Regions from separate parts of the Rossellomorea sp. NPDC077527 genome, predicted to be linked through region 2. Evidence: riboswitches for the same ligand, from Rfam matches in the RefSeq annotation. Region 2 holds a riboswitch; each other region holds the start of a gene.

Region 1 (7,903 bases), on a different contig from region 2:
CAAAAAAGTGCTGGAAGAAAGCATGCTCGTAAGTTACTTCCTGCCTTGTAAAGTGACGGTATACACAGAAGGCGGAGCAACCAAGATCGGTATGGCGAAACCGAGCAAGCTGATTGAAATGGTGGACAATGATGAACTGAAACGTCTGGCATTGGACATCGAAAATCGTCTGATCGGCTGTTTAGAAAACGTTTGATCCACAGGGGCCTGTTGCAGTTAAGCAACGGGTCCTTTTTTTATAGAACCGGAATCCTCTCACTCCTCACAATCTTCTGAATATGGTACACTTTTTAAAATACATAGATTCAGGAAGGATGACAGGGATATGAAGTTCACCACCAAAGTCGTACATAGCCAATTGAAAGGAACGCAGGAAATCCGCAGTAAGACAACGCCAATCTATCAGACCTCAGCTTTTTCTTTTACATCACTTGAAGAGCTGGAGGGTTTTTATGAAGGGAAGTCTCCCTACCTCTATACAAGAACGGGAAACCCCAACACTGATGAACTTGGAAAGATGGTGGCGGACCTAGAAGGAGCGCCTGCAGGAGTCGCTACGTCCTCGGGACTGTCAGCCATCCTTGTGGGAATCCTCGCAGTGGTTCAGTCTGGAGATCATATCGTGGCAGCGGAGGATTTATATGGCGGCACGTTCCATATGCTGAAAGAAGAATTAAATTCATTCGGTATTTCCACATCTTTCGTAGATTTTACAAGTGTGAACGAAATAGAGGCAGCAATCACACCGCAAACCAAGTTGCTATACAGTGAGACCGTTACGAATCCTTTTATGCGTGTAGAAGATATTCCCGGCATGGTAGCTTTGGCGGAAAGACATGACTTGAAAACGATGATCGACAATACGTTTGCCACCCCATATCTGCGTCAACCTTTCCTTGAGGGTATTGACCTGATCGCTCACAGCGCTACGAAATATATCGGGGGACACAGCGATATCACAGCAGGGGTAGTCGTAGGTCACGAAGAACTCGTCCAAAAGGCAAAAGAAAAGGTGGTCAACATTGGATCAAACCTAAGCCCATTCGAAGCCTGGTTGACATGTCGCGGAGCCAAGACGCTGGCACTGAGAGTCGGCACCCAGGCACATAATGCCGGGACTCTCGCTGAAGAGCTACGTAAAAATGAACAAGTGAAATCGGTCTATTATCCAACGAACCTATCAGAAAAAGGAAATGGGGCGATTGTGACGATTGAACTTGAGCAAACATGTGACATCAGCACATTCTTCAAATCAATTGGCTGGATCAAGATCATCCCGTCTCTGGCAGGCGTGGAAACCACGGTATCGTATCCGCTTGGAACGTCGCACCGTGCTCTCCCGAAAGAGGCACAGGAGAAACTTGGCATCAACACCCATGTGGTGCGAATATCGTTGGGCATCGAGGATAGTGAAGACATCGTAGCTCAATTTACCGAAGCGATCGCAGTTTCGGTGAAAAAATAAAAAATTCTGAAAATACCCTTGACGTTGATGCTGGTTACCCTTTATAATTCATCTCAACGCAAGAATTTTCACATTGACAACTATATGCTCTTATCCAGAGAGGTGGAGGGACTAGGCCCGATGAAACCCGGCAACCTTCATGTACGCGAAAGGCGTCACATGAAAAGGTGCTAATTCCTGCAGGCGATCTGCCTGAAAGATAAGAGGAGGACCCTATTAAATTAGACCCTCTTCTTAGGAAGAGGGTTTTTTGTTTTTTCCTCTTCTATCTTCTTCAGTATTTGTGCTCAGCAGGAGAATGTTTGGAGATGTTCAGCTGCTGATTTTCTGCAAATGTTCAGCAGGTGAACTCGACCCGATTTTCAGCAGCTGAAAAAACCATCCTATTCAACAGGTGAACAAAAGAAACCTTACGCCAAATCCAAAAAACTCTAGGAGGAATTCCAAATGACCAAATCATTCGATTTCGACACTCTGCTTCTTCACGGCGGCCAAGAGCCGGACCCAGCCACAGGCTCAAGAGCGGTACCTATCTATCAAACCACTTCCTATGTTTTCGACAACAGCGACCATGCAGCCAAACTATTCGCTCTGGAAGAGCCAGGTAATATCTATACCCGCATCATGAATCCGACCGTTGATGTGCTCGAGAAACGCCTTGCCCTATTAGAAGGGGGCATCGGAGCCCTTGGGGTTTCATCTGGAATGGCGGCTATCTCCCTATCCATTCTGAATATCGCCGGTGCCGGGGATGAAATCGTGGCAGCCACGAATCTCTACGGCGGTACGTATAATTTATTCTCTACGACTCTACCGAAATACGGCATCAAAGTCCATTTCGTAGATCCAACTGATCCGGAGAACTTCCGTAAAGCGATTACGCCGAAAACGAAAGCCATATTCGCTGAGACAATCGGGAATCCAAGCCTCCATGTCCTGGACATCGAGGCGGTCGCGAAAGTGGCTCATGATAACCATATTCCGCTCATCATCGATAACACATTTGCCACCCCATATGTGTGCAAGCCAATCGAGTGGGGAGCGGATATCGTCATCCATTCAGCCACAAAGTGGATCGGAGGTCACGGTACGGCGATAGGTGGTGTGGTCATAGACGGTGGTAAGTTTGACTGGAATCATGAAAAATTCCCTGGATTCACAGAAGAGGACAGAAGCTACAACGGACTTCGCTACGCCCAAGATGTAGGACCGGCGGCGTTCATCACCAAACTTCGAGTGCAGCTCCTCCGTGATCTCGGGGCATGTTTAAGTCCTCAGAACGCGTTCCTGTTACTGCAAGGACTGGAAACCCTGCACCTCCGCATTGAGCGTCATACAGAAAATGCCTTGAAGATTGCAGAGCACCTGGATCAGCATAGCGGTGTCGCATGGGTATCCTATCCCGGACTTCCGCAACATCCTTCCTACGCACTGGCGCAAAAATACTTGAAAAATGGATCGGGTTCCATTGTTGTATTCGGGATCAAAGGGGGGAGGGATTCAGGACGGAAAGTGGTTGATAACATCTCCCTCTGGTCCCATGTAGCCAACGTCGGGGATGCGAAATCACTGATCATCCATCCTGCTTCCACAACGCATCAGCAATTAAATGATCAGGAGATCCGTGCTACGGGTGTCACGGAGGATCTGGTGAGGCTTTCCGTCGGGTTGGAATCTGCGAAGGACCTGATTGAAGATCTGGATCATGCGATTGAAGTTGCGTTGGAGACGTCACGGGTGTAATATTCACGAAAATCAGGGGATGGACGCTAATGACAGGGCATACTGGGCCTGGGTATGAAAGATATCAGCGAAAATCTGATTTTATCAGCGATATTTTCAATATATTAGCGAAATCGGACCTTTTATCAGCGAAATGTCAAATATATCAGCGAAACCTGTTCACGCTGGCCATTTCAATGGAATCGAAGACGCCAATCAGCTCACCTTAACGAAAACCGGGGTGCCCTCATCACCCCAAACAACACCAAAAAGGAGGTGGAGGAATGGAGAGCTCATATTCGTACGAAGTCAGCTCCATTACCATCCCATCCCTCACATTAGAGTCAGGCATCACGATGAAAAATGTAAATCTGGCATATGAACGTACAGGAAATAAAGAAGGGCCCGTCATCCTTGTATGCCACGCCCTTACCGGTACCCATATAGTGACAGGGACGAGGGAAGACCGTGGTTGGTGGGATGGACTGATCGGTCCCGGGTCGTATATTGATACCGACAGCTTCAATGTAATTGCCTTTAATGTACTGGGAGGGTGTGAAGGAAGCACGGGGCCGACGTCTCTCAATGCCGAATCCGGAGAGCGTTACGGTTCCGATTTTCCGCACATTACGATAAGGGATATGGTCCAAGCCCAATTTGAAGCGTTAAAGAGGCTGTCCGTCGACCATATCGAAGCCGTGATCGGAGGTTCACTGGGGGGAATGCAGGCGCTTGAGTGGGGAGTCCTGTATCCTTCTTATATCAAAAAAGTCTTCGCCCTTGCCGTCTCGCCTGCATTAAATGATTACGGCATCGCCTTTAATCATATTGGAATCACAGCGATTGAAGGAGATCCCGATTTTCACGATGGGCACTATCCACACGGTGCCAGTTTAAAAGGATTAGAGATTGCCAGAATGGTAGGCATGGTGACCTATCGAACGCAGGAGTTGTTCGATCAGCGTTTCAAGCGGGAGAAGACCAATGAGCAATTTAATATCCAAAGTTATCTGGATTATCAAGGAAAGAAACTCGGGAAGCGTTTTGATCCCAATAGCTATCTTACCCTTCTGAAAGCCATGAATACCCATGATATTGGAAGAGAAAGGGGAGGCGTGGAAAAAGTCGCTGAATCGTATCAATGCGAGCTGATCTCCATCGGCTACGAGGGTGATTTGATCTATTCCCCTCAATACTTAAAGGACTTCACAAACCAAATCCAACTAGGAGAACACTACTTTATCCCAACGTCATTCGGCCATGATGGGTTTCTAGTAGAATTTGAAAAGTGGGGAGGGATCATTTCTTCCCATCTTAATAACCATAAAGTCCAGAAAGTGGTGACGGGTATTAAATAATTTCCTGTCATTCATAACTCGTCCCCCTCGGGCATATAGTTAGATAAGCAAAGACATCGCACCGCCTTAACGCGTTTTTGTGTGGTGTCTTTTTTCGTTGGGTGGAAAGCTTTCTTCTTCATCAGGCTTTTGTCATCCTGACCATAAACAAACGAGTAGCTGGAGGGGAATATATGGAGTGGACGGGCAGAAAGCACATCATCACCATCATCATTAGTATGCTGATCGGTGCAGGAGGAATGTATGGCGGCTTGGAATGGACGGACTTGGCAGGGGACGAGCCTACTCAGTTTAATGGAAAAGGTGAGCTAAATGACAAGCTCCACAAGGTGGAAGTCGCTTATGATCTCATCAGCGATAAGTTCTTTCAAGATGTAGATAAGGGACAGCTCGTGGAAGGAGCAATTCAGGGGATGCTGAAAACCCTGGATGATCCGTACTCTGTTTACATGAATGCTGAGACTGCTTCGCAATTTAATGACGCATTGGATTCTTCCTTTGAAGGGATCGGGGCAGAGGTCACCATCATGGACGGAAAGCTCATTATCGTGGCGCCGTTTAAAAATTCACCTGCTGAAAAAGCAGGGTTGAAGCCGAATGACCGGATCGTCAAGGTGGATGGAAACAGCATCGATGGCCTTGATCTTTATGAAGCAACGTTGAAGATCAGGGGGAAGAAAGGGACAGAGGTAAAATTGGAGATTACGAGGGAAGGACTCTCGGATCCAATCGAAGTGTCCGTAAAACGGGACGATATTCCGGTTGAGACGGTGATGTCGGATGTGAAGGAAGTCAATGGGAAGAAGACGGGTTATATTCAAATTACCACTTTCTCGGAAAACACCGCCGTCGATTTTAAAAAGCAGCTGGCAGAACTAGAGAAGAAAAAGGTAGAAGGGCTGGTCCTTGATGTAAGGGGCAACCCGGGCGGTCTCCTATCAAGCGTGGAAGAGATCCTCAAACAGTTCGTTACAGAGAAAAAACCGTATGTCCAAATTCAGGAACGAAGCGGTGAGGTGCTGAAATCTTTCTCCAACAGCAAGGAAAGAAAAGCATATCCAGTGGTGGTCCTCATCGATGAGGGAAGCGCATCTGCATCCGAAATCCTTGCAGGAGCGTTGAAGGAAGCGGAAGGATACCCACTGATCGGGACAAAGAGCTTCGGCAAAGGGACCGTCCAACAGGCAGTACCGATGGGAGACGGCAGCAACATCAAGCTGACGATGTTCAAATGGCTGACGCCGAATGGGAATTGGATTCACAAGAAGGGGATCAAACCGGATATACCAGTCAGACAACCATCCTACTTCTATGCCCATCCTCTTCAGGTAGAGAAACCTCTGGAAGAAGGCGCAAACAACGAACAGGTGAAAAACGCACAGGAGATGCTCCAAGGATTGGGATTCACTCCTGATCGGACCGATGGATACTTCAGTAAGAAGACTGCAAAGGCGGTAAAGGATTTCCAAATCCAAGCAAGTCTGGACGTCACGGGCGTCATTGATGCGAAAACCGGAGAAAGATTGCAGAAGGAAATACTTGAAGCGGTTCAGAATGAAAAGAACGATTTGCAGTTGCAAGCAGCGTTGGAGTATATAGAGCGGACTGCGAAAGGTACGAAAAAAGAATAGTGTGTGTAAGAGAAAGGTTCTTAAAGTCATGAATCTTTCTCTTTTTTCAGTTTTATTCGGGAAAAAAGAGGGGAAATAGAAATGGGTGTCGAATAATATAACTTAATTTACCAATTTGAGGTTCTAAATGACTAAAGGGAGGTGTGGGAACAATAAATAGATAACAAGTAATGAATATTTAGTCCTTATCCTCAATATAGTAGAATATCATTCAATCTCATTACTTTTTGAAGGAGGTGAGGAATATTGATAGAACCGAATAAAATTCATGAAGAAAGCGTTACAATCGAACGATTGGGTATGAAGTCTCACATAGAAAAGTTGAACGGTAAGAGGGTGATGGATGTCGTCATCAGTTTGTTGTCAATTATACTATTAAGCCCGATCTTTCTCCTCCTATACGTGCTCATCATGCTGATTGATGGGGGGCCGGTCATATTTAAACAAACCCGGACAGGCATCAATCATATTCCCTTTACGATTTATAAATTTCGAACCATGAGGGAATCAGGTGAAGTGAAGTACGGATGGAAGGATAAAGTCCCTGAAGACTTTGTGTTCAAAGGAGAAACGAATCCGAATATTACCACCTTGGGAAAGATCCTTCGCAAAACAAGCCTCGATGAAATCCCGCAACTATTGAATGTTCTGAAGGGTGAGATGAGTATGGTAGGTCCAAGACCGGAAGTACCAGCTATCACCCGGTATTATGATGATCAACAGGAACAGCGATTATTTGTAAAACCAGGAATGACCGGGTATGCTCAAGTAAATGGTCGTTCCGATATCAACCACGGTCAGAAAATAGCCTACGATTTATATTACGTTTATAATCAATCTCTTCGGTTGGATTTTAAGATCCTCTTAAAGACAATCGTTACTGTTTTGCGGCGTAAGGGTTCTTATTAGAGAACCACGGAGGTTGAAAGGAGTGTAGGGGTGGAGCAATCATTTAATTATCAAGTTATTTTAAAAGAGTTAAAAAACGGTTCGAAATTCATTTTCCTTACCACATTACTCACGACGGTCCTGGGGGCACTCATCACGTTTTTCTGGCTTTCTCCTATGTATGAATCCAAGACAGATCTCTTGGTCAATGGAACGGTAGTGAAAGGAAATGGTGAAGATTTATCCCTGAATGAAGTGGAAATCAACATACGGTTGATTGAAACCTATAGCATTATGATCAAAAGTGATCGAATCATGGATAAGGTCGAGGAGAAGCTTGATCATAGTATCAGTAAGGAAGAACTTGTGAAACAAACAAGAGTCGTCACCAATGAAAACTCTCAAATCATTTCCATCATCGCTGAAAGTCCAAATGCTGAAAGAGCTGCAGATATCGCCAATGACGTGGCTACAACGTTTAAAGAAGAAGTAAAGGAAGTAATGGATATAGACAATGTCCATGTCCTCTCATCTGCAAGTCCAAGTGAAAAACCAGTCCGTCCCAATAAAATGATTAACATCCTTCTGTCTATGGTCATTGGGTTTATTTTGTCTGCTACATGGGTTCTCTATAGGAAACACTTCGATATGAAATTAATAACCATACATGAGGTGGAAGACGCATTATCCCTTCCAGTATTGAGTGGGATCCCTCATATGAAGAAAGCTAAAAAGATGGGAGGGGATTTATCTCAGCACTTATTAAAAGCAGGAGAGGTACATTCCCCACTAGCAGAAGCTTATCGTTCTCTAAGGACGATTGTTCAGTACAAGACGAG
Region 2 (7,903 bases):
ATCAGGCAACCGAAATCTTCCCCACGCATTTTGTTGATCCCTTTTGAAACCACTTTAAGGGCATCGATATCAAGACCTGAATCGATTTCATCAAGAATGGCGATCTTTGGTTCGATCATCATTAATTGTAGGATTTCATTACGTTTCTTCTCTCCACCTGAGAATCCTTCGTTCAGGTAACGTTGAGCCATATCCGGGTCCATCTCAAGGTATTCCATTTCAGAATCCATTTTGCGGATGAATTTCATAAGTGAAATTTCTTCGCCTTCTTCACGACGGCTGTTGATTGCTGAACGTAAGAAGTCAGCATTTGTTACACCGCTGATTTCACTTGGGTATTGCATTGCAAGGAATAGACCTACGCGAGCGCGCTCATCCACTTCCATCTCAAGGACATCTTCACCGTCAAACGTGATGCTTCCCTTTGTCACTTCATACTTTGGGTGACCCATGATAGCAGAAGATAAAGTTGATTTACCTGTACCATTCGGTCCCATTACTGCGTGGATTTCTCCACCTTTAATTTCAAGGTTAACCCCTTTAAGGATTTCCTTTCCTTCAATCTCAACATGAAGATCTTTGATTGTTAAAGTAGAACCTGCCATGTGTAATTACCTCCGTGACTTTATAATGAATTTAAGAATACAATTCTTTAATCATTCTCAATTTATTCTCATTACAATCTTATAACAAATAAAAGCTATAATCAACTTTTTCAAGCTGTCAGTTCATGTTAACCGAACTATAGAATCCCTATCTATTGTTGTCCTAAATGAGCGGAAAAATGTAGCGTATCACTTCTGCATTTTTCTCTAGGTTGGTGACCTTTGATTATTCGGCCCAGCACATTGGCTCATTGGGAATGCATTAAAAAAACCAGTGCATCGTCTACACTGGTTTCCTTTTTTCTTCCTTATTATATGTTAGCGTGCACCTTTCGATCAAGTGCTGCAATCATTCTTCGGCTTTGCTTGTATTCCTGCTCTCTTTTCTGCTCTACTTGCATTCTGACATCATGCTTTCGTTTGTACACCTCATAACCAATCCCATGGGCTCCATGCATTGCTTTCTCCATTTCACTTGTGTACGAGATACTCTCAAGAGAGTCGATAGTGAATCATTCCTTTCGGGTTTTTAATTACTTTACAACTATACTACCCCCTCGTTCACAAGACAAAACCGGTATTCCACCATTTTTTCTGAAATTTTCCCTTCAGCAAGATTCCCGGGGGCTACTCTTAAGTTTTCACAAAATTCCGCCATTATACTGCCAAATAATAGTACACCAATGTGATTTTATTAATGTATATGTATATTTATTAATTTATTCTCCATAAAAAAGAGAAGGATTTCTCCTTCTCGATTGGTTATTGCTTTAACTGATTCAAGTCTTGAATCGACTGCTGCACTAATGTAACAGCCTGACTCATGACCGCTCCGCCGCCAAATGCTGCCGTTACGCCGATGGCCTCGAGGATTTCCTCTTCACTGCATCCTTGATCAAGGCATCCTTTTGTATGGTAAATGATGCAGTATTCATCCTGGGAATACAAGCTGATTCCCAGTGCGATCAGCTGCTTCTCTTTCTTGGAAAGAACCCCTTCTCTGAAGCAATGCTCGGTGAATGTATTATACTGTTCTGCAAGTTCCGGCATTTTATCAGTAAAAATGCCAAGTCCCATTTTATAATCATGAAGGGCCGCTTCTGTTGTGTTTCTCGGTTCCATCTGCAATTCATCCAACTCCATTTCAAAAATAGATTCATCGAAAATAGTATGAGCCAACAGCGAAACGATTATGTTAATAATTATAGGAAGAGAATATAAAAAACCCGATTCTATAATTCGAATCGGGTTTCTTTCGTTTATTCAGTTACCGGTACAACCGCTCCATCCCATTCTTCCTTGATGAAATCCTGGATTTCTTTCGAGCGTAATGCTTTCACCAGCTCTTTTACTTCCTCTTTCTTTTCATCCCCTTTGTTTACAGCAATCACGTTTACATAAGGGGAGTTACTATCTTCAATGGCGATCGAGTCTTCCAGAGGCTTCAAGCCTGCATCGATGGCATAGTTCGAGTTGATGACAACTGCGTCCCCTTCTTCGTTTTCATACATTTGCGGAAGAAGAGCTGCTTCGTACTCATAATCGAATTTCAGGTTTCTCGGGTTTTCTTTGATGTCTTCCAGTTGAGCCTGTGTATTCTCCACACCATCCTTGAGTGTGATCAGTCCTTTTTTCTCCAATAAAGTAAGGATGCGTCCATGGTCGGACACGGAGTTACTCATTAAGATCGTCGCACCTTCTGGAAGATCCTCAAGTGATTTGTACTTTTTAGAGTACACACCGATAGGCTCAATATGAATTCCACCCGCGTTGACAAAGTCATAGTCATTTTCCTTCATTTGCAAATCCATATACGGGGTGGTTTGGAAATAGTTCGCATCCAGGTCCCCATTATCAAGATCTTTATTTGGCAGGATATAATCCTGATACGTTTCAATTTGCAGATCGATACCCTTTTCCTCCAAGATAGGCTTCACCTGTTCAAGGATTTCTGCATGTGGTACATTTGATGCCCCTACTACTAATTCCTTTTCATCACCGCTTCCGGACCCTGAATCATTCCCGCATGCTGCTAAACCAAAGATACTTGTTGCTGCTATAACTCCTGCTACCCATTTTTTCATGAACTTTCTCTCCTTTATCTTTTATCTAATTTATTTGTAAAGAAATCACCTATTAGTTGAATGGCAAATACGACAAGTAAAATCATGATCGTTGCTGCCAGTGTTACATCTTCCCTGCTTCGCTGGAATCCATCAAGATAAGCAAGGTTCCCTAAACCACCTGCTCCGATGACCCCTGCCATTGCTGTATATCCTACGAGGGCGATGGCCGTTACCGTTATTCCCGATATCAAAGCTGGAAGTGATTCAGGAATCAATACTTTCCAAATAATCGTGCTCGTTTTGGCGCCCATCGCTTTCGCTGCCTCGATAACTCCTTTGTTTACTTCTCTCAAAGCGATCTCGACCATTCGGGCATAGAATGGGGCTGCACCGATGATCAGTGCAGGAAGAGCCGCGTTCGCTCCCCGGATGGTATCCAGTAAAAATTTAGTGAAAGGAATTAACAATACAATCAGGATTATGAACGGGATGGAACGGAATACGTTCACCACTGCGCTGGTAATGGTATAAGTGAGTTTGTTCTCCCACAAATTCTCCTTGGATGTAAGAAACAGCAATATCCCAAGAATCATTCCCAGTACAAATGTGATCAACACCGACATCCCTGTCATATAAAGAGTTTCAAGAGTGGCTTCCCACATCTTCTCCCAATCCACATTCGGAAATAGATTTTCCATCATCCTCGTAACACCTCCACCTTAACCAGCTGCTCTTCAGCAAATAGAACCGCTTCCTGGATGGTCCGTTCTTCTCCATCCAAATGGACGAATAGTGTTCCATAAGCCCCTTTTTGTGTTTGGGAAATTTGTCCTTGGAGGATATTGACTTCAAGATCGAATTTTCTGATCAAGCTGGTGATGAGCGGCTGCTCAGTCGCTTCACCCACGAATGTAAATTTAAGCACTTTCCCATTTGGATACTGGGCTAAAAGGTGTTCCAACGTTTCTCCGGTTTCCTCGACCTGGGACACTTCTTTCACAAATCGCTTTGTCACCTGCTCTTGTGGATTCCGGAACACTTCCAGAACGTCACCAAGCTCTACAACCCTTCCTTGTTCCATGACCGCAACACGATGACAAATCTTTTGAATCACATGCATTTCATGTGTGATCAAGACGATTGTGAGCCCCAAACGCTTGTTGATGTCCACCAGTAAATCAAGGATGGAATCCGTTGTTTGAGGATCTAAAGCAGAAGTTGCTTCATCACACAAAAGAACATTTGGATTATTGGCAAGAGACCTTGCTATCCCAACCCTTTGTTTCTGTCCCCCGCTCAATTGGGCTGGATAGGCGTCCCCTCTTCCTTCCAATCCGACCAATTCCAATAATTCATTGGCTCTTTGGATTCTTTCCTTCTTGGAGACTCCCGCAATTTCCAAAGGGAACATAATATTTTGTAAAACGGTACGTGACCAGAGCAGATTAAAGTGTTGAAAGATCATTCCAATTGACTGCCTTGACTCGCGCAGTTTTTTTCCCTTCACCTTTGAAACAATCTGTCCGTTTACATCGACGATCCCCTCTGTCGGAACCTCAAGTCCATTCAGCATCCGAATCAATGTACTTTTACCTGCCCCACTATAGCCAATCACCCCAAAAATTTCGCCTTGAGCAATTTCGATATTGACGCCATCGACAGCGGCGATCGGTCCATTTTTGGATTGATATACTTTCTTTACATCTGAAATGGTAATCATGTTGTATCCACCTTCTTTCTGAGTAGAACCATCTTTTTAATCAGAATAATATTTGCACTATCCTGAAGGCCATTCCTATCTATTTCATTTATAGAAAATAAAAAATGCCTTCCTGCGATAAGCAGAAAGGCATAATCATATATAGGACTATCCTTTCTCTCATCTTTCAAAGCATATGCTTTGAGTGAATTGGCACCATTTCAATTTTCATTGACGGTTGCCGGGCTTCATAGGGCACGTCCCTCCACCTCTCTTAATAAGAGTAAAGTATCGAATTATTTAATTTATCAAATGGTTAAAGACTCTGAAAATTTGCTACAAGAGAGATTCTATCATCGGATATAGAAAGGTGTCAATTCTTTTTTTTATTATACTCGAACCGGTTCTTTCCCTCTTGACCTTGTAAGCCATAGGACGGACTCTGTAAATAATAATGGCCGGTATCCACCTCTGACTTCCAAAACGCCTTTTTCAATCATTTGGGATAATCGTTCTTCGCCTGAAAGGAGAGAGACCATATCCGCCTCTTCACCTTTGATGATAAAATGTGAATCTGTCAATCCATGATCTAATACATCACAATCACTGTTTGAAATGGAAATTCCGTAGGTGCGCTCTCCACATTGAAACTGAAGAATAAATGGGCTGTCCGGGAACAAGAGACGTAAGTGATACCTGGAGTGACACTGATCTACTAATTTCTCTAAATATATTCGCATGAATACCCTCCCAGTAAAACTTCTATATACTTACAATTCCACTTCAGTAAGAGATTCCCTTTTAAGCATTCTCGACATGTTTTGGAAGGATTCATCTAATTTGTCGAACAGTAAGAATTTGGATGATGACAGGTCAAAAAATGAGGGGATTCGAACCATTTCCCGAGAAATATGTCTGCGATTGTAGAAAGAAAATCGCATTATACTTGTATTTTATTAAATAAAATGCCCTAAAAAACAAAAAGACCTCTTCAAATAAAAGGTCTCTAATCCCCTCTAAGCGTTCTTAACGAGGGTTTCATATAAAAACGGAACGGATTGAAAGGCATAGATCCTTTCCTGTTCCACACCATCCTTTAAGAGGAGCAGGCAGGGTACACTCTCAATGGATTGCTTCTCTGCAAATTCGGGTAAATAGTTTAAATTGGCTTTCACAAAATGATAGGATTGAGGAAGTTTCTCTACGACATCCATCATTCTTCCAGCCACTTGGCATGTACCACACATTGGTGTATAAAGGTAAACGGCTTCTAACGTATGTTCATCGATTGCTTGGTTTAATGCTTCGGTACTGCTTACCTCCATCAAAACTAGATCATCCTTTTTCCTAGATATTCTTTATGCACATCAATGTTTGCTCCGATCAAAACAGAGGCAAGATGATATTCAGGCGCTGCAGCCACTTCTTTATACATCCGGTCAATGTATAGGTGTTCGGCTTCTGGAAATTCACGCTTGAATTGTTTACGTAATTTTTCCCCAGCATCATCAGCATCAACCAGGATATATACATCCCTTTCAAACAACTCGTCGATCAGTTCGTCCATCTTTGTGATGCTGATCGTTCCATTTGTGCAGATAATTTCAATCGGTTCTTTAATAATGTCTTTTACTTTTCGTTTATCGGTTGTCCCTTCAACGATGATTACTTTTTCGTCAAGTTCCATCATGATCATCACCTTATCTTTCAGAAATAAGATTAGGATAGTATATTCAGATAACAAGATATGATGTCCACTTTCTACTTATATTTTCTCATGTTTATAAAAAATAGTGCAAGAGGTTTGCCTGCAGTATTCGATTATGGAAACAGTGCCAGATCCTTAAACGGATCTGGCACTTTATACATTTAACACCATCCACCTTCATCACAATCCGTGTACCTTGCTTCATGCCCTTCTGTGGATGTGTAGCTTTGATAAATTTTATTTTCCCTTGCTTCAAAGTTCGGTTCCATAGTGATCCCATCAAGAGGCAAGGCCATTTTGCCGATTCGCTGATTATCCAGGAATAATTCAACCTCACCATTATTCAGCCTGCCGGTGACTCTGTTTGTTACATCTAATTTCCTTGGTTCAAGCACCATGAGTATTCATCCTTTCTTTATACGCGTACTCCTATGGTGCCCAAAAAGAAAAACAAAACACCTTGAGAAATCCTCAAGGTGCCCTGGCAGTTATTATCCTTCATTGATCATTTCATCATACTGTTCAGCCGTCATTAGCTTGTCTACTTCTCCAGCATCTGAAGGTTCAACAACGACCATCCATGCCTTTTCATAAGGTGATTCGTTTACGAACTCAGGGCTGTCCGACAGCTCTTCATTCACTTCTACCACCTTACCTGATACAGGGGCATATAGCTCAGAAACGGTCTTAACCGATTCAACACTGCCGAATGGCTCGTTTGCTTTGATTTCATCGCCAACCTCAGGTAACTCGACGAATACGATATCGCCCAGTTCAGATTGTGCAAATGATGTGATTCCTACGCGTACATTTTCCCCTTCAACCTTGACCCACTCGTGTTCTTCTGAATAACGAAGTTCTTTCGGTGTACTCATTCTCTATCCCTCCAAATGCTAGTTATACAACCTAATATTGACACACTTTTCATTGAAAAAGCAAGAAAACCAAGTATGAATCATGAAACTTTTTCATTATCTATTATTTGGTAGGTACCGGACCCCGATTTACTTCCAGGTATCTTCGAAAGTTTCTTCTTTAAAGCCTACAGTCACCTTTTTTCCATCCGTTGTGATCGGACGCTTGATCAGCATACCGTCTGAGGAAAGAATTTCTAGCAATTCATCATCAGAGGCTGAATTCACTTTATCTTTCAAGCCCAATTCACGATACTTTTTTCCACTTGTGTTAAAGAATTTTTTGAGAGGGAATCCGCTCTTTTGGAAGAGGCTCTTAAGTTCTTCCTTAGACGGCGGGTTCTCTACAATATGTATTTCATTCATGGCGATTCCTTGATCTTCGAGCCATTTTTTCGCTTTGCGGCATGTACCGCATTTCGGATAAGAATAAAAAGTCAACGACATCATTCCACCACCTTTCCATTTAATCTGAGACGGGGAATATCCCCGTCCAAGTTACGCGAATCTATTTCTTACATTCGACAATATCCGTTCGTATCCTTCTTTTCGGAAACTTTACCCGCATTGTGTTTCTACGGTTTCGACCAATTCTTTGAGGAGCACGGTTGCATTGTCCAATTCAAGAGAATAGAATCGCTGCGTTCCTTTTTGTTCTAATGATACTAATTGCTGGTCCCGCAAGATTTTCAAATGATGAGACACTGCAGGACGGGATAAGGTCAGATTTTCAGTTATCTGATTGACCGTAAGAGGTTCTTGTTCGGCAAGAAGTAATATTATGTCCTGACGATAAGGATCACTCAGTGCTTGAAATAATGGTATACAAGCACGAAATGTATCAATTGCTTTTTGACCCATAGTCTTCTCCCTTCAAACTCATTCACTATCAATTATACCCGTTCTTGTAC
Region 3 (7,903 bases), on a different contig from region 2:
TCCAGAAAACTTATAGGCTTCTGTCCATCGAAACCAATTGCCCCATAGGCGAAGTCGTGCACTACACAAATATCATGCTGTGCAGCAAGTTCCACTGTTTCTTCGAAAAACTGTGATGTAGCGGTTGCACCGGTAGGATTATTGGGATAGTTGAGGAACATTACTTTGGCGTTTTCTAATTCCTCCGGGGAATGATCACTATAATCAGGCAAAAATCCATTCTCTTCTTTTAACGGCATTGTGACCATTTTCGCTTCAGCCAATGCAACCCCTGATAGATAATCCGGATACCCTGGATCGGGTACCAAAACACCATCGCCAGGGTTTAATAAACATTGCGGGATCTCAACTAATCCGGCTTTCCCTCCGAACAGGACGGCCACTTCTGTTTCAGGATTGATTTCTACCCCATATTCACGGAGGTAGAAAGCTGAAATCGCCTCTTTAAAGGATGTCAAGCCTCGAAATGGCGGATACTTATGATTGGCCGGCGAAGAAGCAGCTTCTTTCAGTTTATCCACAATATGCGGAGGCGTCGGTTGATCCGGATTTCCCTGCCCAAGATTAATGACGTCATGCCCCTTATTTACGACAGCATTCACTGTACCTGCTAGGGACGCAAAAAATTGTTGAGGCAACATTTCTAAACGTGATGCCTTTTTAAAGTTTTTCATTCATTCACCTACTCATTTTTTGAAAATTTATTACTTTCAAATTCTAGTCACAAATGATATAACGGAACATAAAGAATGTAAAGGAATAAATGCCAAATCGTACATAAAGAGGTGAAGAAAATGATTCATAAGATTGGTCTCGCCCAGATGGATATTGCATTTGGGAAACCTGAAGAAAATAAGGAAAAAGTCGAACAGTGGGTCAGAAAAGCAAAGGAAGATGGTTGCACTACGGTTGTACTTCCTGAACTGTGGACGACTGGCTATGATCTAACACGGATGGATGAGATCGCAGATGAAGGAGCAGAAGACTCCTCCACCTTCCTGACTTCCCTTTCAAAGAAATACTCCATCCACATCATAGGTGGTTCTGTAGCAAATAAATCAATGGACGGAGTCAGAAATACACTTATAGCAGTCGATTCAAAGGGTATACTCGTAAAACAGTATTCTAAGCTTCATTTGTTTAAATTAATGGATGAGCATCACTATTTACTTCCTGGACAGGAGGACGGGATGTTCTCACTGGATGAGACAAAGATGGCGGGTCTCATCTGTTACGATATCCGTTTTCCTGAATGGTTCAGAAAGCATGTATTGCTTGGAGCAAAAGTTGTTTTTGTCGTTGCTGAATGGCCAAGTGCAAGGATCGATCACTGGCAAACTCTCCTAAAGGCAAGGGCGATTGAAAATCAATGTTTCGTCATTGCCTGCAACCGGGTGGGCAGTGATCCCAATAATGAGTTTGGCGGCTGTTCACTCATTATTGATCCATGGGGTGAAATACTCGCTAAAGGAACTCAAACGGAAGAACTGGTCTCGGCTGAAATCAATTTACAAGAAGTAGAAAAAGTCCGCAAACAAATTCCGATCTTTCAAGATCGAAGACCAGAATATTATTAAGTCACTGATAAAAAATTTGTTGACATGGAAAATGCTTCAATGGTACCATTCAATTCAAATGATTCCGAAAATTAATTAAATAGCGTACGCAACTCTTATCAAGAGCTGGCTGAGGGATTTGGCCCTATGAAGCCCAGCAACCGACCATAATACCGTTGTAAGACGGGGCGCAGTATGCGCCGGATTGATTGATCCAGTAAGGCACGGTGCTAATTCCAACAGAAAGACTATCTTTCTGAGAGATAAGAGGTGACGAAGATCAATCTTCAAGCCTCTTTCGAACATGGAAAGAGGCTTTTCTCATGCCATGGAAAAGCCTCCGTAAACCGTTTTTAAAAGGAGGAATGAAAATGGCAATAACAGAACTCAATTCGTATCAACCACTTACTGAACAGTCGGCCTCCCAACTGGCCATTTCTTTAAAAATCTTTGCAGACGGCTCCCAATTATCATGTCAGGAAATTGGAGATGGAAACCTGAATTTGGTTTTTCGTGTAGTGGAAAGGGATACAGGGAAAGGAATCATCATCAAACAAGCTCTCCCCTATGCTAAAGTGGTCGGGGAAAACTGGCCACTGACAATCGAGAGGGCGAGAATTGAAGCGCGTGCCCTCATGCTTCAGCGTTCCTTTGTAGGCGACCTTGTACCCGAGGTGTTTTATTCGGATCCATTGCTCGCCATTACAGTGATGGAGGATTTAAGTCATCTGACCATCGCACGCGCCGGTCTAATTAAAGGAAATGTATACCCCCGATTATCAAAGGATATTGGTACATTTCTAGCAAATACATTGTATTTCACTTCTGATTATGCCCTACATCCCTTTAAGAAAAAAGAATATGTGAAGGAGTTTTCAAATCCTGAATTGTGCAAAATTACAGAAGACCTGGTTTTCACGGATCCTTTTTTTAATAGTGAAACCAATGATTTTGAGGAAGAACTTTTACCCGATGTTCAGCAATTATGGGATGATTTCAATGTAAAACTCGAAGTAGCAAAACTTAAGAAAAGCTTCCTAACCGAAGGTGAAGCCCTTCTGCACGGGGACCTTCATACAGGCAGTATTTTTGTGGATGACCAGCAAACAAAAGTCATTGATCCTGAATTTGCTTTCTATGGACCGATTGGGTTTGATATCGGTCAATTTATGGCAAACCTTATATTTCAAGTCATCTCAAATCCTGATGACAAGGAAACCATCCTGCAACATTTGAAAGATACTTGGATTATCTTTTCCACCACGTTTTCAAGACACTGGAAAGAAAGTGGTGACGCCTACACGAAGGTACAGGGTTACCTTGAATTTGTTCTTGAGAAAAGCTTTCAAGACAGCATAGGCTTTGCAGGATGTGAATGCATCAGAAGGACAATCGGACTTGCACATGTGGATGACCTCGACGGCATTGAAGATAAAGAACGGAGACTACAGGCTAAGCGCATATGTTTAAATCTCGGAAAACAACTCATTGTAAATCGTAAAGACATTCATTCAATAGATGATTTATTGACTCTAATAAAGGCACATTCGTAAATGTTAAAGGAGGTACTCATGACACATACACTTTCCATACCCACTTCACTCAAGTGGCATGAAGATCATTTACTGATCCTTAATCAGCAAAAGCTGCCGAATGTTGTGGAATATCTTAAACTTACCACCATCACAGAATATTTCGATGCGATCATTTCGCTCAAAGTGAGGGGGGCACCTGCCATCGGGATTACTGCGGCTTACGGATTGGCTCAGGCAGCAAGCCAATACGAAACGGATAACCTGGCAGAATTCAAAGATTATTTCTACCGAGATAAACAATACCTCTCTGATTCGAGGCCGACTGCCGTTAACCTTGTCTGGGCTTTGAATCGGCTGGAATATGCTCTCGAACAGGTTCGATCCACAAATGAAGCAAGAACTAACCTGCTCCACTCGGCCATCCAGATCCATGCTGAGGACGAAGAAGTATGCAGAATGATTGGTGAATATGGTCTTGGCTTATTGGGTGATAAGCGTAAGGTTATGACTATCTGTAATGCAGGCTCGATCGCAACAAGTAAGTATGGAACAGCACTTGCCCCCTTTCATTTAGGACGAGAAAGGGGGCTAGGATTTCAAGTATTCGCCTGCGAGACACGCCCTGTGCTTCAAGGTGCACGCCTCACCGCATGGGAGCTCCAGCAATCAGGGGTGGATGTGACTCTGATAACAGACAGTATGGCTGCCCATACCATAAAGGAGAAAGGAATCGAGGCGGTGATTGTCGGTGCAGACCGAATATCATTGAATGGGGATACAGCGAATAAAATAGGGACGTCTATGCTTGCAATCGTGTGCAACCATTACAAGATTCCATTTTACGTGGCTGCCCCATCATCCACATTCGATTTAAACTCCAGAACCGGGGAGGATATACCGATAGAAGAAAGGTCACCTGAGGAAATCACGAAGATATCCGGTTCTTTAATCGCTCCAGATGACATTCCGGTTTATAACCCGGCTTTTGATGTGACTCCTCATGAATTGATTACTGGCATCATCACTGAAAAGGGTGTGCTATTTCAAAACTTTGAGAAAAGCATTCAACAAATCTTAAATGTTAAATAACGAAGAAAAGAGAAGGATTTTCCCCTCCTCTTTTCTCTATCAATCAACTTAATTTTGTCGATCCCCACATCTCCTTTGGATTCACCTCATAAATACCATTCTCCCTATACATGAACTGGTGAATGATGAATTCCCTCCTTATGGTGGCAAAATCATCATGGTATTGTTGAATATATTCATTCAAATCTTTTTCCTTATATTTTTCTCCCACTTTTAATCCTTCCACCATATGTTCAAGAATGAATAATTTTTTCTTTTGTTGAGATGGAATATTCTTGATACGTCCACTTTTTTCGAGAAAATTATTTTTCACTTTCTGCTTTTCTTTCATTAATTTCTCCGACAACTCTCTTTCCCCTTTCTCTTCATGAGCAAAATGGCTGATCACCTGTCCGTGATGTTGTAATACTTTTCTATTCAAATAGTAGTAAACCGTGTTTTTCTCCCGTCGTGAATACACTAGATTGCATTCTTTCAGTTTTGTCAGATGATGGGAGATGGTGGGCGCAGTGAGTCCCAGCTTCCCGGCAATGGCACCAACGTGCAATCTTCCATCTGCAAGTAAATACATCACTTTGATACGTGTCGGATCTCCCATCGTTTTATGAAATGCTACCTGCTTACTTAGTTGCAATCAATTCCACCCTTTCCACTTCGATTCTCATCTAATTAGATAATAGTCTAAATAGAATGGTAAATCAAGTATTTTTCAGAATTCTTTGTCAGTAAACTGTTGAAAGCGGTATTTTCATAGGAAATAGAAATAAAACAGGCAGTCTCCTTTAGGAAACTGCCTGATCGATCTTATCTTTCTAATGACAATAAGGTTTCTTTCTTGTCTACTTGTTTACCTGCATAACCTGTCAGCGTTTTATTTTTCCCTATGACCCGGTGACAGGGGATGATAACGGGAAAGCGGTTGGCTTTATTTGCCTGTCCTACTGCTCGCACTGCTTTCGGCCGTTGAATGGCATGTGCTAGATCTTGATAGGACCATGTTTGTCCATATGGAATTTCCAGAAGAGCATTCCATACTTCTATTTGAAAAGCTGTACCATCTAATTTAAGAGGAAGATCGAATTCTCTCCTCTCCCCATTAAAAAATTCGTCAAGCTGCTCTTTCGCCTTCATTAAAATGGGATGCTCCGTTTCGCTCGTCACTCTTTCATCAACAAACTGTACAGACAGCAAATGAATATGATCCGCTGATAGCTTCAGATTTCCAATGGGACTCTCTACCGTAATTGTATGAATGGACATTTTGTAGAACTCCTTTATGATTTAGGAAGATAAATATGGAAGGTGGTTCCTTCTCCTACTTTACTTTCAACCCGAACACTTCCCTTATGCTCTTTGATAATTTTAAAGCTAACCATCAGGCCAAGTCCAGTCCCTCTCTCTTTAGTTGTATAAAAGGGTTCACCCAGCTTCTTGATTTTATCCTTTGAGATTCCGCCTCCCTGGTCTTTAATCTCGATATGAATCATTTCATCCCCTGTCTCATGTATGTTGATGGAAATCACGCCTCCATCAGTCATGACTTCAATCGCATTCTTGATGACATTGATGAATACCTGTTTTAGCTGATTGGGTTCAGCTACGATAGCGGGAAGGTCATCCTGATAGCTTTCTTCATATTGAACATTATGCATGACTGCCTGGGCACTCAGTAAATCTACTGTATCTTTCATAATTTTAATTAAATTCGTTTCTTGATATTGGATTGCCTGTGGCTTTGCCAGGACAAGAAACTCCGTAATGATCGATTCAATTCGTTGAAATTCAGAAGTGATCACATTAAAATACATTTCATGATCTTTACCGACACTGTTTTCAAGCAGTTGAATGAACCCTTTCAGTGCAGTCATCGGATTTCTGATCTCGTGGGCAATCCCTGCAGCAAGCTCACCTACAACACTTAACGTGTCTGATTTTCTTAATTGTTCCTGCATTTCGATTTGATCCGTAATATCGCGAATGATGGTTAAATTCAAGTTGGAAAGTAAATTATATTTTGATGATAGCTCTACATATTGAACTCTATCCCTGTAAGTTGTTAACGTCTTTAAAAAGGTTGCCTGACCTTCCTCTTTCAACTGCTGTAAATATTCATCATACGTTTCTTCACCGGGCTCTATATTCAATATTTCCCTTACATCTTTTCCTATAAGCTGATCTTTTTCCATATTAATGATTTTGCTCACTTCGGGATTTGCATCTACGACAACATAATTATGATTGGTCAGTAGCAATCCGTCTAATGATCCTTCGAAAATCTTCCTGAATCTCTCTTCACTCTCACGCAATTCTTTCTCCATTTGGTATCGTTCACTGACATTTCGGAAAATGGTCATATTATACCCATCAACAGAATGAAGTTTTGAAGTGAATTCTAAATGCTTCAGCTGATTGTTCGGCATGAGAAATAATACTTCATCCCTTACAGCTCCGCTTCTGTTTAGTTGTTCCATGACCAGATCAAACTTTTGACTTTCCAAAGGGTAAACGAAGTCCCTGATTTTTTTGGATAGGAGTTCAGAAAGCGTACACTCGAATATTTTCAGAGCTGAAGAGTTCGCTTTAAGGACCCTTCCGTCTTGATCCCACAGGACAATGGCATCGATCGCTTCCTCAAATAACCCTTTGAACAATTCTTCATTTCGCTTAAGCTGAATCTCCATCTGCCTCTTTTCAGTTACATCTCTAAGAATGGCCATATGGAGCTTGTGATGGACATAAGGGCTTGTGGTGAATTCCACGATTGACATGCTTTGTGATTTCTTGATAGGAATTTCACCGCGGGCTTTTTTGTTTTGAGAGATCAATTCTTTGATTTTGTCGATTTTATAGTGGGCATTCTCAGGAATGAAAGAGCTGATATTCCTGCTTGTGATCTCTTCCTTATCAAGTCCCACTTGTAAACTGAATGCATGATTTACATCATTGATATTCCCATGGATATCGAATAAGACGATTCCCTCTGATGCATTCTGGAAGATATTTGATAATAGGTGTACATTCAAATGATCCTTGCGTTCTTTCTCCTTCAATTCTGTAACATCCTTAAAATATAGATAAGCATTAGGAGAAATGGTCGATTTTTTTAACAATAGCTCGACATGAATGATTTTCTTCTCACTGACGTTCATCAGAGTTTCATCTTCAAGAGTTTTGCCTGTTTCCATGACTTCTTTATAATGGGCCACAATAGGAGCAGGTACTGAAGAGAAAAAGAGGCTAAACAGCTTCCCTACTACATCCTCATCATTTAATTGAAGGGTTTCATATGCCTCGGGGTTGGCATAAACGATGATTAACTCATGATTGATCACTAGCATCGGCATGGGTGAAGCTAAGCAAATTTCCCTATCAACGGGATGACATTGTCCCTCTTTTTGCTCTCTCTTCAATTTACTACTATTAGTCATTTCCTCATCCCCCTACTTTTTTAAAAGACGACCATTGGCTTAAGTCAGCTAGAAATCGCATAGCTTCCCATACTTTTGGTGATAATTAACAGTGAAATTCATGTTTTGCTCATTGTATCCTAGGGTAAGAATGAATGAGGATTAAACTTTTTAAAAGATGGTGAAGATATGAAACAGCGTGATTATTACTTCGATAATGCCAAATTCATTTTGATCTTTTTAGTGGTATTCGGACATGTTATCCGGTCCTATATTGAAAGTGATCCCTTTATCCTTTCTTTGTATAAAACGATTT

The links. Region 2 has a riboswitch for S-adenosylmethionine ahead of ACIGG7_RS20345 (methionine ABC transporter ATP-binding protein). Riboswitches for the same ligand answer to the same signal wherever they lie in the genome.
Region 1: it holds a riboswitch for S-adenosylmethionine, as region 2 does, so the genes downstream of both, ACIGG7_RS19470 (O-acetylhomoserine aminocarboxypropyltransferase/cysteine synthase family protein) here and ACIGG7_RS20345 (methionine ABC transporter ATP-binding protein) in region 2, are expected to answer to the same signal.
Region 3: it holds a riboswitch for S-adenosylmethionine, as region 2 does, so the genes downstream of both, mtnK (S-methyl-5-thioribose kinase) here and ACIGG7_RS20345 (methionine ABC transporter ATP-binding protein) in region 2, are expected to answer to the same signal.

The regions. Positions count from the first base shown of each region.
Region 1 is NZ_JBITVL010000006.1:85,685-93,587, reverse strand. It holds gene ACIGG7_RS19480 (DUF302 domain-containing protein) at 1-196, shown strand, start outside; gene ACIGG7_RS19475 (trans-sulfuration enzyme family protein) at 326-1,465, shown strand; SAM riboswitch class I at 1,553-1,671, shown strand; gene ACIGG7_RS19470 (O-acetylhomoserine aminocarboxypropyltransferase/cysteine synthase family protein) at 1,913-3,208, shown strand; gene metX (homoserine O-acetyltransferase MetX) at 3,472-4,545, shown strand; gene ACIGG7_RS19460 (S41 family peptidase) at 4,719-6,176, shown strand; gene ACIGG7_RS19455 (sugar transferase) at 6,423-7,085, shown strand; gene ACIGG7_RS19450 (tyrosine-protein kinase domain-containing protein) at 7,116-7,903, shown strand, end outside.
Region 2 is NZ_JBITVL010000007.1:51,754-59,656, forward strand. It holds gene sufC (Fe-S cluster assembly ATPase SufC) at 1-605, opposite strand, end outside; gene ACIGG7_RS20325 (YuzK family famiily protein) at 917-1,063, opposite strand; gene ACIGG7_RS20330 (carboxymuconolactone decarboxylase family protein) at 1,368-1,733, opposite strand; gene ACIGG7_RS20335 (MetQ/NlpA family ABC transporter substrate-binding protein) at 1,865-2,689, opposite strand; gene ACIGG7_RS20340 (methionine ABC transporter permease) at 2,704-3,372, opposite strand; gene ACIGG7_RS20345 (methionine ABC transporter ATP-binding protein) at 3,369-4,391, opposite strand; SAM riboswitch class I at 4,548-4,654, opposite strand; gene ACIGG7_RS20350 (SCP2 sterol-binding domain-containing protein) at 4,760-5,110, opposite strand; gene ACIGG7_RS20355 (thioredoxin family protein) at 5,387-5,695, opposite strand; gene ACIGG7_RS20360 (toprim domain-containing protein) at 5,701-6,057, opposite strand; gene ACIGG7_RS20365 (YusG family protein) at 6,240-6,476, opposite strand; gene gcvH (glycine cleavage system protein GcvH) at 6,570-6,953, opposite strand; gene ACIGG7_RS20375 (arsenate reductase family protein) at 7,083-7,439, opposite strand; gene ACIGG7_RS20380 (ArsR/SmtB family transcription factor) at 7,551-7,853, opposite strand; gene ACIGG7_RS20385 (SDR family NAD(P)-dependent oxidoreductase) at 7,886-7,903, opposite strand, start outside.
Region 3 is NZ_JBITVL010000003.1:387,063-394,965, forward strand. It holds gene ACIGG7_RS11875 (pyridoxal phosphate-dependent aminotransferase) at 1-674, opposite strand, end outside; gene ACIGG7_RS11880 (carbon-nitrogen family hydrolase) at 795-1,577, shown strand; SAM riboswitch class I at 1,670-1,826, shown strand; gene mtnK (S-methyl-5-thioribose kinase) at 1,928-3,109, shown strand; gene mtnA (S-methyl-5-thioribose-1-phosphate isomerase) at 3,128-4,180, shown strand; gene ACIGG7_RS11895 (DUF2087 domain-containing protein) at 4,224-4,814, opposite strand; gene ACIGG7_RS11900 (methylated-DNA--[protein]-cysteine S-methyltransferase) at 4,985-5,440, opposite strand; gene ACIGG7_RS11905 (PAS domain S-box protein) at 5,455-7,608, opposite strand; gene ACIGG7_RS11910 (acyltransferase family protein) at 7,777-7,903, shown strand, end outside.